4 regions of the Neorhizobium petrolearium genome follow, and region 2 is predicted to be linked to each of the others. Evidence: predicted binding sites of a transcription regulator. Region 2 holds the regulator's gene; each other region holds the start of a gene.
The links. Region 2 encodes PhoB, which activates phosphate uptake and scavenging genes when phosphate is short. Its sites were predicted from a motif close to TGTCATNNANCTGTCAT; they were not measured.
Positions count from the first base shown of each region.

Region 1: the regulator PhoB is predicted to act here: its motif matches at 2,139-2,155, upstream of QEO92_RS07840 (DUF47 domain-containing protein).
Region 3: the regulator PhoB is predicted to act here: its motif matches at 1,359-1,375, upstream of QEO92_RS05190 (esterase-like activity of phytase family protein).
Region 4: the regulator PhoB is predicted to act here: its motif matches at 924-940, upstream of QEO92_RS13225 (DUF1045 domain-containing protein).

Region 1 covers NZ_CP123000.1:1,528,041-1,531,814, reverse strand. Annotated here, with positions in the region: gene kdpB (potassium-transporting ATPase subunit KdpB) at 1-747, opposite strand, end outside; gene QEO92_RS07855 (hypothetical protein) at 791-958, opposite strand; gene kdpF (K(+)-transporting ATPase subunit F) at 1,005-1,094, opposite strand; gene QEO92_RS07845 (alpha/beta hydrolase family protein) at 1,313-1,954, opposite strand; gene QEO92_RS07840 (DUF47 domain-containing protein) at 2,181-2,822, shown strand; gene QEO92_RS07835 (inorganic phosphate transporter) at 2,822-3,774, shown strand, end outside.
Region 2 covers NZ_CP123000.1:1,363,289-1,367,062, forward strand. Annotated here, with positions in the region: gene pstA (phosphate ABC transporter permease PstA) at 1-524, shown strand, start outside; gene pstB (phosphate ABC transporter ATP-binding protein PstB) at 560-1,351, shown strand; gene phoU (phosphate signaling complex protein PhoU) at 1,394-2,107, shown strand; gene phoB (phosphate regulon transcriptional regulator PhoB) at 2,150-2,836, shown strand; gene QEO92_RS06960 (winged helix-turn-helix domain-containing protein) at 2,850-3,539, shown strand; gene arsK (arsenite efflux MFS transporter ArsK) at 3,625-3,774, opposite strand, start outside.
Region 3 covers NZ_CP123000.1:1,000,364-1,004,137, forward strand. Annotated here, with positions in the region: gene QEO92_RS05190 (esterase-like activity of phytase family protein) at 1-1,272, opposite strand, end outside; gene QEO92_RS05195 (AraC family transcriptional regulator) at 1,399-2,292, opposite strand; gene QEO92_RS05200 (DUF2000 family protein) at 2,291-2,698, shown strand; gene QEO92_RS05205 (DUF2891 domain-containing protein) at 2,708-3,712, opposite strand.
Region 4 covers NZ_CP123000.1:2,623,141-2,626,914, forward strand. Annotated here, with positions in the region: gene QEO92_RS13220 (AraC family transcriptional regulator) at 1-83, opposite strand, end outside; gene QEO92_RS13225 (DUF1045 domain-containing protein) at 131-838, opposite strand; gene QEO92_RS13230 (NAD(P)/FAD-dependent oxidoreductase) at 962-2,170, opposite strand; gene mnmC2 (tRNA (5-methylaminomethyl-2-thiouridine)(34)-methyltransferase MnmC2) at 2,190-2,924, shown strand; gene QEO92_RS13240 (PAS domain-containing hybrid sensor histidine kinase/response regulator) at 3,018-3,774, opposite strand, start outside.

The DNA.
Region 1 (3,774 bases), 160 kb from region 2:
GATGAAGCCGCCGGCATAGGCGGCAAAGCTCGGGATCGACGCGGTTGCAAGCACGAAGATCAACGTCAGGCCGGCCAGCAGGATATTGAGGGCGATCTCGTTCGGCGTCTTCTGCCGCTCTGCGCCCTCGACCAGCGAGATCATCCGATCCAGAAAGGTCGAGCCGGCAGCAGCGGTAATGCGCACCCTGATCCAGTCGGACAGGACCTGCGTGCCGCCGGTTACGGCGGAGCGGTCGCCGCCCGATTCCCGGATGACGGGCGCAGATTCGCCGGTAATGGCCGCCTCGTTGACCGAGGCGATGCCTTCGATCACCTCACCGTCGGAGGGAATGATGTCGCCGGCCTCGACAAGCACCACGTCGCCAATCTTGAGGCTCGTTCCCGGCACCAGCTTGAAATTCTCACGGCTGCCGTTCGCAAGCAGCTTGGCCTGCGTCTCGGTGCGCGAGCGCCGAAGCGAGTCGGCCTGTGCCTTGCCGCGGCCTTCCGCAACGGCTTCCGCGAAATTCGCGAACAGGATCGTGAACCAGAGCCAGAGGATGATCTGGAAGGAAAAACCGAGATTGCCTGCTCCCGTCGCCGCATCCTTGACGAACAGGACTGTCGTCAGCACCGAAACCGCGGCAACGACGAACATGACCGGGTTCTTGACCAGAGAACGGGGATTGAGTTTCTTGAAGGCGTTCCCGATCGCGGGAACGAGGATGCGGGCATCCATGATGCTCGCTGATCTGTCCTGGCTCATAAGAGGCTCCAGCTTGATATTCTGATTGCGCGTTCCGCACCGCTCAAGCGGATGCGAAGAAATGGGAAAGAAGCGAGACAAGCAGCACGGCGGCCAGCAGCAGAAGCGTCATGCCGAGTATGACGTCCGAGGCGCGAAGATGCGTCCCGGCCTTCGGAGTGCCGAGGTGGGGACCGACACATCTGCGCAGGATGCGGAGCCAGCCGTTCATATCCCGTACGCGCCCGACGCCACCGGCATTGCCTGCCGCCCGCCGATCAAAAGCGCTCCGGTCGAAGCAGGGCATAGATCAGATAAGCACTGACGAAGATAAGCACTGCGGCGCTGAGGCCATAATCGAACACCATTTGGGTCTTCCTCGCATTCTCGTGTTGTCGAGATTCGCCAGGCCCGGACGCGAACACGGGGCGTCCAGCCTCGAAACTGGAAGAAATATGGCTCCGAGTTGCATAAAGGTTCGAGAGGAACCCGCGAGGAGAGAAATAGGAATCCTATAGGAGTTTCACGGATACCGCGGCGAGATGCGGCGCCACGCATCTCCTCTCGGGGATGTGGGGGCTTCCGCTCAGGACGTCAGCCCGTCAGCCCAGGCACGTACCGCTTCCGCCATGGTCGCCAGGTGTTCGGCGACGGAGAAGCCGGAAATCTTCTTGCGCGGCTTCAAATCATGATCACCGTCTTCCAGCCAGAGGATCTCGATCCTGTCGGAGAGCTCGTAACCCGAGACCTCTTCCCGCGTGCCGAATTCGTCACGGGTTCCCTGGCAGATCAGCGCCGGGGTGTTCAGCGCTTTAAGATGCTGCGTGCGAAGCTGCTCCGGTTTGGCCGGAGGGTGAAACGGGTAACCGAGGCAGAGAAGACCGGCGATCTTCCCTTCCGCATGAAGCTCGTCGGCAATCATGCTCGCCACCCGTCCGCCCATGGATTTGCCGCCGATGATCAGTGCGCCCTTGGTGCCGAGCTCGGCGACGGCAGCCCTGTATTCCGGGTTGAGGGTCTCTGCCCTGGGTGGCGGCTTGCGTTCACCCGATATACGGCGTGACGCCATATAGCCGAATTCGAAGCGCGCCACGCGAAACCCCTTCTCCGACAGCGCTTTTGCGGCAGCCGTCATCGACGCCGAATCCATCGGCGCGCCGGCGCCGTGCGCGAGAAGGATGGTGAAGCGCGCATCCCCCGGCCCCTCAATCAGAAATCGGTTCAACATCCTGCTCCCTCAATTTGCCGGCGACGAACAGCCGGCCATAGCTGCGGCCGGCGCGCAAAGGCAAGTCCAACGCAGCCTTCACCGATTCCATCGCCAAAGCAAATAATTAGCCGACTTACGAAACCGAACTTTTCTTCCACAGAAAATCCTTTCTCGCGGTTTCCAGTCTCGCCGTCCACGATTTATGACACATTTATGACAGCCAGAAATACGCAAGGAACCTTGGATGCTCGGCCTTTTCAGAAAACTGCTTCCCCGTGAGGATGCCTTCTTCGATCTTTTCGAGCAGCATTCACACACCGTGGTCGGTGCGGCGGAATCCCTGAACGCCCTGCTCACCGGCAACGATATCGAAGGCAACTGCGCGCGCATCGTAGCGCTGGAGGAGGAAGCCGACGACATCACCCGGGAGGTGCTGCAGGCCGTGCGCCGCAGTTTCATCACACCCTTCGATCGCGGCGACATCAAGGACCTGATCCAGTCGATGGACGACGCGATCGACATGATGCACAAGACGGTCAAGACGATCCGGCTCTTCGAGCAGACGAGTTTCGATCCGTTGATGCAGCAGATGGGCGGCGAAATCGTCAAGGCTTCACATCTGATCGCCGAAGGGGTGCCGCTGCTCAAGAGGATCGGTGCCAATGCGCCGCGGCTCGGCGCGATCGCCGAGGAAATCACCCGTGTCGAAGGCCGGTCGGACGACCTGCACGACCAGGGCCTCAGGGATCTCTTCCGTCGTCATGGGGCCGGCAATGCCATGGGCTTCATCATCGGCAGCGAAATCTACGGTGAACTCGAAAAGGTGCTCGATCGGTTCGAAGATGTCGCCAACGAGATCAGCGGCATCGTGATCGAGAATATCTGATGGATGCCGCCCTCGCCTTTCCTCTTCTTGCAGGCCTCGTCGGTGTCGCGCTTTTCTTCGACTTCCTGAACGGGCTCCATGATGCGGCCAACTCCATCGCAACCATCGTCTCCACCCGCGTGCTGAGGCCGCAATATGCGGTCTTCTGGGCGGCCTTCTTCAATTTCATCGCCTTCCTGTTCTTCGGCCTGCATGTGGCGGAAACGCTCGGCACCGGCATCATCGACCCGCAGATCGTTTCGCCGCAGGTGATATTCGCCGCGCTGATGGGCGCGATCATCTGGAACATCGTCACCTGGGCCTTCGGCATCCCGTCCAGTTCGTCGCATGCACTGATCGGCGGGCTCGTCGGCGCCGGTCTCGCCAAGGTTGGCCTCAGTTCGATCGTCTGGAGCGGGCTCACCAAGACGATTGGCGCGATCTTCATGTCGCCCGCGATCGGCTTTTTCCTGGCGCTCGTCCTGGTGCTGATCGTCTCCTGGCTCTTCGTGCGCCAGACGCCGTTTGCAGTCGACAGCACCTTCCGTATGCTGCAATTCGTTTCCGCCTCGCTCTATTCGCTCGGCCACGGCGGCAACGACGCACAGAAGACCATGGGCATCATCGCGGTGCTCCTCTATTCGCAGGGATATCTCGGCGGCGAGTTTCATGTGCCCTTCTGGGTGGTCATCAGCTGCCAGGCTGCCATGGCGCTCGGCACGCTGTTCGGCGGCTGGCGTATCGTCCACACCATGGGATCGAAGATCACCAGGCTCAATCCGATGCAGGGCTTCTGCGCTGAAACCGGCGGCGCGTTGACGCTTTTCGGCGCGACCTGGCTCGGCATTCCGGTTTCGACGACACACACGATCACCGGCGCGATCATCGGGGTCGGCTCCGCCAGACGCCTTTCGGCCGTTCGCTGGGGTATTGCCGGCAATATCGTCTTCGCCTGGTTTGTCACGCTGCCGGC
Region 2 (3,774 bases):
CCTCGATCGTCTTCGGTATTCTGGGCCTTGCCGTACTGATCAATTTCTTCGGTCTGCCGCAATCGGCGCCGGTTGTGGGGGGGCTTGTTCTGACCCTGATGACGTTGCCGACGATCATCATCGCCACTCGCGCCGCCCTCAAGGCCGTTCCACCGTCTATCCGCGACGCAGCGCTCGGTGTTGGCGCATCGAAGATGCAGTCCATCTTCCATCATGTTCTGCCCTTGGCGATGCCCGGTATCCTGACGGGGACGATCATCGGGCTGGCCCGAGCTCTCGGGGAGACTGCGCCTCTGCTGCTGATCGGCATGGTCGCCTTCGTGCGCGAATATCCCGCCGGTCCGCCGGATGGCTTCTTCGATCCGGCGTCGGCGCTTCCGGTCCAGGTCTATAACTGGACGCAGCGCGGCGACCCGGCATTCGTCGAACGTGCGTCCGGTGCCATCATCGTGCTTCTGGTATTCCTGATCCTAATGAACCTGGTCGCAATCATTCTTCGCCGCCGCTTCGAGCGCCGTTGGTAAAGGGGTGTGTAATGATGAATAATATCTCAACGACGATGACGACGACGCCGACGAAAGCTCCACTCATGAATGAACCGAAGATTTCCGCCCGTAACGTGCAGGTTTATTACGGCGAAAAGCACGCCATCAAGGATGTCAATATCGATATCCGCCCTCGGTCCGTGACAGCCTTCATCGGTCCGTCGGGCTGCGGCAAATCGACGTTCCTGCGTTGCATCAACCGGATGAATGACACGATCGCCAACTGCCGTGTCGAGGGCAACATATCGATCGACTCGGAGAACATTTACGATCCCAAGGTGGACCCGGTTCAGCTGCGCGCCAAGGTCGGCATGGTGTTCCAGAAGCCGAACCCTTTCCCGAAGTCGATCTACGAGAACGTCGCCTATGGCCCGCGCATTCATGGTCTGGCGCGAAAGAAGTCGGAGCTGGACGATATCGTGTCTTCGGCCCTGCAGAAGGCAGGACTGTGGGGCGAGGTGAAGGATCGTCTCGACAGCCCAGGTACGGGCCTTTCCGGCGGTCAGCAGCAGCGCCTGTGCATTGCGCGCGCCGTTGCCGTCAGCCCGGAAGTGATCCTGATGGACGAACCCTGTTCGGCGCTCGATCCGATCGCCACCGCCAAGGTCGAGGAGCTGATCCACGAACTGCGCGAAAACTTCACGATCGTCATCGTGACGCACTCGATGCAGCAGGCGGCCCGCGTATCGCAACGCACTGCCATGTTCCATCTCGGAAACCTGGTTGAGGAGAACGATACCGACAAGATGTTCACCAATCCGGATGACCAGCGTACGCAGGACTACATCATGGGCCGCTTCGGCTGATCGCCGGTTGCGGGCCCTTTCTGACAATCTGAGGATAAGACCATGTCTTCGACACATATCCTGTCTGCCTATGACGACGAACTGAAATATCTGAGCCGCCGGATTTCGGAGATGGGCGGGCTTGCGGAGCAGATGTGCGCGGATGCAGTGCGGGCACTGGTCAATTCCGATGCCGCCCTTGCCCAGAAGGTGATCTCCGACGACGTGATCCTCGACCATGCCGAGCGCGATATCGGCGACAAGGCGATCGTGACGATCGCCCGCCGCCAGCCGGTTGCGGGCGACCTGCGCGACATCGTCGGATCGCTGCGCATCGCCTCCGATCTGGAGCGGGTCGGCGACCTCGGCAAGAACACTGCCAAGCGGGTGATCGCGGTGCAGGGCACCGGTGTGCCGCGCAAGCTCGCGCGCGGCATCGAGCACCTGTCGGACCTGGCGCTGACGCAGCTGAAGGAAGTGCTGGACGTCTATTCTAGCCGTTCGGCCGAGAAGGCGGAGGCGATCCGCATCCGCGACGAGGAAATCGACGCGATGTACACGTCCCTGTTCCGCGAGCTTTTGACCTACATGATGGAAGATCCGCGCAACATCACCACCTGCACGCATCTTCTGTTCTGTGCCAAGAACATCGAGCGTATCGGCGACCACGCCACCAACATCGCCGAGACGATCTACTACATGACGACCGGCGCCCAGCCGGAAGGCGAGCGTCCGAAGGACGATACGTCGAACACGCTCGGCGCGATCACGGAATAATGGCGCCGAATGACGATGGAATGGTGACGGAGCTAAGACGGAATGCAGCCGAAGATCGCGGTCGTGGAGGATGAGGAGGCGCTGAGCGTGCTTCTTCGCTACAACCTTGAAGCGGAAGGTTATGAGGTGGAGACGATTCTGCGCGGGGATGAAGCCGAGATCAGGCTTCAGGAACGCACGCCGGATCTTCTGATCCTCGACTGGATGTTGCCCGGTGTTTCCGGCATCGAACTCTGCCGGCGGCTGAGGATGCGGCCGGAGACGGAGCGACTGCCGATCATCATGCTGACGGCGCGCGGCGAGGAGAGCGAACGGGTCCGCGGGCTTGCGACCGGCGCCGATGACTATGTCGTAAAGCCGTTCTCGACGCCGGAACTGATGGCGCGAGTGAAGGCGATGCTGCGGCGCGCGCGTCCGGAAGTGCTGTCGAGCGTCCTGCGCTGCGGCGACATCGAGCTGGACCGGGAGACGCACAGGGTGCATCGCAAGAGCCGCGAAGTGCGGCTCGGCCCGACGGAGTTCCGGCTTCTGGAATTCCTGATGGCCGCGCCCGGCCGGGTCTTCTCGCGCTCGCAGCTTCTCGACGGGGTGTGGGGCCACGACATCTATGTGGACGAGCGCACCGTCGACGTGCATGTCGGACGCCTCAGGAAGGCGCTCAACTTCTCCAACATGCAGGATGTCATCCGCACCGTCCGCGGCGCCGGATACTCGATGGAAGGACACTAGGGAGAGCACCGCGATGGGAGCGCGAGTTGTCGTGGTGATCGATGGCGATGAAACGCTGCGCGAAGTGCTGCGGTTCTCCCTTGTCGATGAAGGTTTCGACGTGACGCTGCTTTCGGCGGGCTCCGAGCTGATGGAGCGGTTGGTTTCGAGCCTTCCCGATGTACTGGTGCTGAGTTCGTCCCTTCCGGGGCTGAATGGCATCGAGATCTGCCGAAGACTTCGTACCGAACCAGCAACGATGCGGGTGCCCGTGGTCCTGCTTGTTCCGGCGGAAAGCGAGAGCGACAGGCTGACGGGTCTCGCTGCCGGCGCGGATGACTGCCTCGTAGAGCCATTCCCCTCCGTCGAGCTTGCCATAAGGGTGAAGAACCTTCTTCGCCGCATGCATCCGAATCTTCTGAGCCATATGATCAGGGTCGGAGACCTGACCCTCGACCGCGAAGCACACAGGGTCCACAGGCAGAAGAAGGAAGTCAGGCTCGGCCCCACCGAGTTCCGGCTTCTCGAGTTCCTGATGCGGTATCCGGGACGGGTCTATTCGCGGACGGAGCTGAAAAGGTCGCTCTGGGGTGATGGTGCAACCGTGGACGAGCGCGCCGTCGACGTGCACATCGGTCGCCTCCGGAAGGGCATCAGCCTGGGCAAGGCTGACCAGGTGATCCGGACCGTCCGCGGAGCGGGCTACGCCCTCGGCGACGTCTGAATTTTCTCGCGATCGTTGGAAGGCCTATGCTGCTTTTCTTTAGGGCTTCGCCGAGGGGCCTGCATCTCCTGTTTGTCGTGTCTTGTCAGGCCTGCGAACCACCGAAAGGTCCAGCTGCTGGTCTTGTTGCTCTGTAGCGGGCGAAGGCGATCGCTCCGAACAGGCCGACGGCCGCCGCGCCTCCCAGAATGCTGATCGATACTGCCTGGCCGACCCCCCAAGTTCCCAGCATGAC
Region 3 (3,774 bases), 360 kb from region 2:
CAGGTTGTTGTCGTTGCCGATGATGATATGCGTCGCATCGACCACGTCGACATTCTCGATCGTCACGAAGGGCATGTCGTAGACACCCTCGACATTACCCGCCTTCTTCTTCTCGTCCGGATCCTCAATCTTCATGAGATCGATGTAGCCGATCTTGCGGACGGCCTTGCCGACATTCCCGTCGGTCATCTCGACCTTATAGACGCGCTTGTGCTTAGCAGGCGCGTTGAAGCAGGTCGGCTGGGGCTTGGCCGGATCGGCGCAGGCCTTGTCGGCGGAGCCGGCGCCGTTGTCACGCTCGATGACGAGGGCGGTCGTGGCGTCGACCATATTGAAGTCACCGATCGCTTCGCCGCCCTGGGATAGGGGATAGAGCCAGGAGCGGCCGGTCCATGCCTTCGAGGCGACGTCGAATTCGACGATGCGCAGCGCCGTCATTCCGTCCGCCTTCTCGACCGAACCGTCTTCCAGATAGAGCGGGCCTTCCAGCAGGCCGTAGAGCTTCGAGCCGTCCTTCGACATGGCCATGCCCTCGTAGCCGCCCGAGCGCTTCAGGTTGAAGGCAACCATTTTCGCGGCCGGGTTGGCCGGCGTGGTGAGCGTCGGATTGTCGGGCGACTTGACCGGCTTGCCATCGATCACGGTCGCGATCACGTCGGTCAGGCGGCCTTCGGTGTCGAACTTCAAGAGATAGGGGCCGAATTCCTCGCCGAGCCAGAAGCCGTCGGCGACCGGCTGGATCGATTCGATATCGAAATCGGCGCCGGTCAGATAGCGGGTGTCGGAACCTTCCATGGTGATCGGGAAGGGCGCGATCCTGTTCGGATCGGAGAGGAAAATATTCTTCACGACTTCCGCCTTGTTGGCGGCCCAGTCGAATTTCATCTGGTGCAGGAAGAGCATGGCGTCGGAGGAATTGGCCTTCGAGCCGAAACCGTTGTCCGACAGCGTCCAGAACGTGCCGTCGGCCATCGTCTTGATGCCGGAGAAGCCCTGCAGCGGCTGGCCGTCGAACGGCAGCTTCACATCGGTGACGCGGACGCCGTCCTTGCCCGGCAGCGTGCCGAGGGCCTCGGTGCGCTTGCGGTCGGGCGTGGTGAACTTGCCGGACGTCTTCAGGAAGGCTGGCGCGTCGGCCGGAGCCGGAACGATCGTGTTGGCGGGCAGGATTGCCTGGCCGACGAGTTTGGCCGGGAAGGCTTTTTCTTCGGCAGCAGCAGAACCGCCGATCAGCGCAGCGAGAGCAACGGAGGCGAGAAGGGGTCGGATCATGAGATCACCTGTTGGTTGGCGTGTCAAAGACGCCTACCGCATAGGGAGCGGTCGTGACGGCCGGGTGATGGAACATTGAAGCTTCGATGAAGCTTTGATGACGGGATATCGAGGTCGATTTGAACGTCAGGCGCTTCTCTTGAGCGCCACCCAGCGGCCCGGCGTCATGCCGAAGGTTTTCTTGAAGTGCCGGGTGAAATGGGCCTGGTCGGCAAAGCCTGCGCCGAAAGCGGCATCCGCCAGGCTTCCGCCTTCGAAGAGCAGTTGTTTTGCCCGGTCGAGTCTGCGCATGACCAGATAGCGGTGTGGGCTTGTCCCCAGGAGCTTCCGGAATTGCCGTGAAGTCGTGTAACGATCGAGGCCGCTGACGGCTTCCAGTTCCTGGGAAGAGACGGCGCGGTCGCAATTGTCCTGGAGATAGTCGCGGCAGCGGAGCACGGCTTCGCGCGAGGTCGATTTGTCCGGCAAAGCGCCGCGACTGTCCGCGTGACGCCAGAGGCTTGCCGTCAGACGGGCGATCAGGTCATCCAGCAGAAGCTCCTGCGGCGTGGCGTCAAGATCGTCGAGCGCCTCGGCGAGGCAGTCGCGGAAGGCATCGTCTGCCATGACGGGCTCGGGCACGAAGGGCAGTCCGGCCACACCGCCCGCCGCCTCGATCAGCCGTTCCGGCGGCAGGTAGAGCATGCGGTAACGCAAACCGTCGTCGGTGCCGGCGGCGCCGTCATGCACCTCGTCCGGATGCAGGACGATGACATTGCCGGGCAGGCTGACGCGGACCGAGCCGCGATAATGGAACGTCTGGACGCCGGAAAGCGTGATTCCGAGCGCATAGGTGTCATGCCGGTGCGGCGAAAAACCGTTGCCGTGGAACCGCGCCTCGATCCGCTCGATGCCGCATGAGGAGGGAGCCTGGACGATGCCGTCCGGCTTTTCCTCCGCCTTGCATGAACGTTCAAGACCGGCGGTGCTTGCTGCCGCTATCGCGTCGGTCCTTGCATAACCTTCGACGGAGTTCTTCATGTTCGACACCAAGATCGCGATTGTGCTTCGCGATGACCTCGCCTCCTGGCAGGAGCTCAACGTGACCGCTTTCCTGATGAGCGGCATCGTCGCCCAATCTCCCGCGATCATCGGTGAAGCATATCGGGATGCGGCCGGCCATGTCTACAATCCGATGAGCATCCAGCCGGTCGTGGTCCTGTCTGCCGAGCAGGAGACGTTGCGCATGATCCACCGGCGCTCGCTCGAACGGGAAGTGACAACATCGGCCTATATCGAGGAGATGTTTGCGACAGGCCACGATGCGGCGAACCGCGCGGTGTTCGCCGAGTTTGCGCCGGACGACGCCAGGCTGGTCGGGATTGCGCTGCGGGCCGAGAAGAAGATCGTCGACAAGATCACCAGGGGAGCGAAGATGCACCGGTAACTTCTCCGCTCATGCCTCCAGCGCCAGCGTCGCGAAACTCGCCAGCCAGTGCTCGCCCATATAGTCGCCTTCCACATGGGGAAGTGCGCTTGCAAGATGGTCTTCCGCCGCCTTCTCCATGATCGGCCGTCGCGGATCGCCTTGCGGCAGGGCTTTCGCGAGCGACCGCCAGCACCAGGCGCGGGAAAGATTGAGACCGTCGAGATGGGCGATCTTGCCGTCCGAGCGGTCGGAGACGGAGGCCGGCGAAAACAGCGTCGCGGGCCTCCGCGCCACGATCTCAGGCAGGAAACGGTCGAACCAGGGCAGGAAACCCTCCGCCGGCATCAGCCGCCGCATGCATTCGGCTTCCACGAGCGCTGAAGAGAGAAAATCGTCGCCGGAGGGTTCGCCCCAGGCCGGGCAGGCCTCGTCCTTGCCATACCAACGGAGCGCCGTCTCCGTTAGCAGTCCGAGCAACGCGGTATCGCCGATCGTCTCGGCATAGTCGGCTGCAAGCCGCATGGCAAAGGCGGTGTTGAAATGCGTGCCGACCCGGACCGGATAGGTGGCGACCGGCAGGAAATCGGTGAAGCGACCGGTGAAGACATCCGACAGAGGTTTAAGGTTCTCGAACCAGCACCGCTCATCGAGCAGCGACAGTTCGGCGGAAAGTTTCAGGAGCCAACCCCAGCCATAGGGCCGCTCGAAACCGCGCGATGTGGGCTTTGCCTGATAGGCGCATTCGCCCGCCACCTTGTCCGGCACCAGCATCGCGTCGAACAGCGCCCGGATGCTCTCTGCCGCCGGGATATCCGGGAATGTCCGCAGGATATGCGCCATCATCCAGTAGCCGTGCACGCAGGAATGCCAGTCGAGGCTGCCGTGGAAGATCGGGTGAAGCTCGCTCGGTGTTTTCGCATCTTCTGGGCCTGAAAACACGTTGGCCGGCTTGTTTGGATATTCGCGCCCGACGTGCCCGAGCGCGATCGCGGCAAAATGCTGGGCGGTCTCGGCGGTGAGGGACTGGCGCATGTGGATTGGCTCGCTTTGAAGGAGCGGCGATGCGCGGACATCGTCGCGTCGGGGTAAGATGA
Region 4 (3,774 bases), 1.3 Mb from region 2:
CGGTTATCCCGCCAGAAGCGGGTTGTCTCCGCTTTCGCCAGCGGCATGTAATCGGCGGCCTGTTGCTGCGAGATATTCTCCATCGGAGAAACATAACAGATCCGCCCGCCCGCTTCTTGAACAAAAGTGATCAGGCGATCTTGCGCGCACTCACCCGCCCCATCGGATGCAGCGAATGCACCAGGAAAGGGGCACCCGGCTCTTCCTCGATGAAAAGTGCAAGATTGACGACCTCGACCAGCCTCTTCAGGTAGGGATCGAAATAGTCGCGCAGCGCCCGTTCGAAACGCGGCAGGTCGGCAGCTGAAAGCGGACCGGTGAGCGTCATATGAAAGCGGAACTCGTCCATGACGTAAGGGGAGCCCCAACGGTGGAGGTTGGCGAATTGCGGCGCGGAGAGATCGCCGGGATCGCTGCGCTCCAGCTCGGCTTCGGAAAGCGGTGCGCGAAAGACGTCGAATTCCTGTACCACGGACGCGGCGAGGAAGCGCATAGCCTCGGACGGGATCACCGGCGCCAGGGCGAAGAAATTCCCGAGACGCACCACTTCCAGCCCGGGGAGTTCGAACGGGTTGTGCGCGCCGGCAAAACGCATCAGGTGCCGCAGCAGCATCGGTTCGGTGATGTCGGGAGCGAGCCGGAACGGCGCTTTCAGCGTTGCATGGAAACCGTAGCGGCGTGGCAGCGCCGTGTTGAAGGCGATGTCGTGGATGCCGATACCGCGGATCGCCGGCGGCTCCATGGCCTCGCCGGAGAAGGCGTTGCGGCCGAGCCACTGTGCCGCGGCCAGCGTCAGCGGATCATGAGCCGGGGGCGTGAAATGAATGGCATAGCGCATGCATCACCTTCTCGTGCTTCCTTCCCCGGACCCTGCTGTTTTACGCATTGCTCAACAATCCCTGCGGAGGGGTTAAGTGATTTGCGTGACAGATTAACGACGAGGACGACGAAAAGTTCGCGTTTAACGCGAAGCCATTTCGAGATGACTGGTGAGCGTAAATGACGCAGGAACCCGCATTTCACGGGAACTCGCGGCGTCGAGCGCCGCTTCCGCCAGTTCATGAGCGAGCCCGAAGCTCACCTTGAAACCACCTGTGAGAGCAATCACGTTCGGATGGTCGGGGTGCGGCCCGACCATCGGATCGCGATCGATCGCCTTGGGGCGCAGCCCCGCCCAGCGCTCGATCACTTGCGCATCCTTCAAGGCCGGTACGAGCGCCCGGGCGCGGACGATAAGATCGTCGAGCAGCGCATCGGTCGCAAAGGCGTCCTCGAACGTCTCTTCGCTGGTGCTGCCCACCGCAACATGGCCGCCTTCGTGGGCGACGACATAGAGGCCGTTCAGGAAAATGACCGGCAGCGCAGGGTCGATATCGGCCGCAAGCAGCGCCGCCTGCCCCTTGACCGGCTGGCCGATCGGACCTGGCAGCGGCGGCGAGATCGGTTCGATGAGCGGGAAGGACCGATGGCCAGCGGCAACAATGCAATGGCCGAAGGTGATGCTTTCGCCGCCGGTGAAGACAATTTTGCTCATCGCGGGCTCGATCATCTCCGCGCCGACGCCCTCGACAATCCGGACATGTCTTGCGGAATACAGGAAGGTAGCAAGCGCAGAGGTCAGGCCGCGCGGCGAAACGCGCGCCGCAAACGTGTCGTGGACGAGGCCGGCCCCGGCGAAGGAGGCATCCGGCCAGCCTTCCTGCAGTGGACGGTCGATGACGTGCCAGTGGAAACGGCGGTCGCCATGACGCCATGCGGCTTCTGCGTCCTGCGAGTGGCGAAGGGCGATCGTCCGCAAATGCGGTTTCGGCAGCGGGATCAGCCGGCCGCAACGGCGATAGCCGCAGGGGATGCCGGTCGCCGCCTCGATCCGGACGATCTCGTCTTCAAGGGAGAGCAGCGCGTCGAACTGGTACTGTTTCTTGTCGTTCCACTTATCCGGCATATGCGGCATCAGCGCACCGAGCAGCCCGCCGCTCGCCCCCTGCCCCAACCGGCCGGCATCGACAAGCACGGTCTCGATACCCAGCCGTTCGGCCTTTACGGCAGCCCAGAGGCCCATGATGCCACCGCCGAGAATGACGAGATCGGCGGTGGGAGGAATATCGCGAGATTGACCGTCAAAACTTGATTGACCCCTTGAGCCGGCAGGATTATCCGCATGTCCCATGAGCAACCGTGATCCCGAAATGCTTGTTACCGCCGGCCAGATGCTGGACTCTCAGACGTTGGACTCTCAGACGTTGGACTGGCACGACGGCGATATGCCGTATTCGAAGGAGTTTGGCGATCACTTTTATTGCCGCACCGACGGCAGACAGGAATGCGGTCACGTCTTCCTGGCCGGCAACGGCCTGCCGGCGCGCTGGTCGCAAGAAAAGTCACCATGCGGGGACTTTCGGATCGGAGAGCTCGGTTTCGGCACCGGCTTGAACTTCTGCGAGACTTGGCGGCAGTGGAAGCTCTTCCGTACCCCGGCCGCGCGACTGCATTTCATGTCCTTCGAGCTCTATCCGATGAAACGCGAGGAGATCGACCGGGCACTTTCCCGCTGGCAGGAGATCGATGTGGAGCGCCAGGCGCTCGCCGCCGCCTGGCCGGACGCTCCGACCGGCAAGGTCGATCTCCAGATGGATGATCAAACGCGACTGACGGTGAGCTGCGGCCCGGCGCTCGAAGGCGTCACCGGAGCCGAACCCGGCTTCAATGCCTGGTTCCTCGACGGTTTCGCGCCATCGCGCAATCCGGACATGTGGTCACCCGAACTGATGCAGGCGCTCTATGAGAAGACCGCGCCTGGCGGCACTTTCGGCACCTATGCCGCGGCAGGCTTCGTACGGCGCAACCTTCAGGCTGCTGGTTTTACGGTTGAACGCCGTCCGGGCTTTGCCGGCAAACGCGAGATGTTGTGCGGGAAGAGGTAACAGAGAAGCTGGTTACAAACTCGTGCGGCGGTGGGGCACCTATGCGGCCGGTCGCACAAGTGCCGCTTGTTGCCCTACGCTCCGGAGCATCCGTCAGTTCGAAACCGACGTCACCACCGCTCCGCCAAGCCAGTTGCGGATCTTGGCTTCCAGCGCTTCCGGGCTGATCGGCTTGGAAAGATAGTCGTCCATGCCCGCCTGCAGGCAGAGTTCCCTGTCGCTTTCGAGCGCATGCGCCGTAACCCCGATGATCGGCGTATGGGTGCCGGTTTCCTGTTCCATTTCACGGATCTTCCGGGTTGCCTGATGGCCGTTCATGACCGGCATGGACACGTCCATGAGGATCACCGCCGGATCATGCTCCTTCCAGGCATTCACCGCTTCCGCTCCGTTCTTGACGATCTGGAAAAGCCAGCCGGTCGTCTGCAGGATCTGGGTGAAGACGATCTGGTTGACCTCATTGTCCTCGGCGACCAGCACGTCGAGCGTCGCGGCCGGGTGCACCGGCGAAGTGGAAACCGGCTCCTCGGCAAACACCGGTTTCGAAGAGGATGCCGATACCGAAGCGGGATCGCCAGCGGCCGTTGAGGTCTGCATGACCGCCGTAACGGCTGCGGCTGGCCTCTGCCGGGCGGAGACCGGCAGATTCTCCAATGCACGCCGTTTGGTGCGGATCGAGCGGACCACGTCGATGATCGTGCTGCGCAGGAGGTTGGCGCGGGCCGGCTTCATCAGATGGGCCTGGATGTTGAGCGCGGCGAACATGCTGTCGTCCCCAGCCATGTCCATCGAAGTCAGGAAGATGACGCCGGTGCCGTCGAAACGCGGATCGCGTCGCATATGGCGCGCG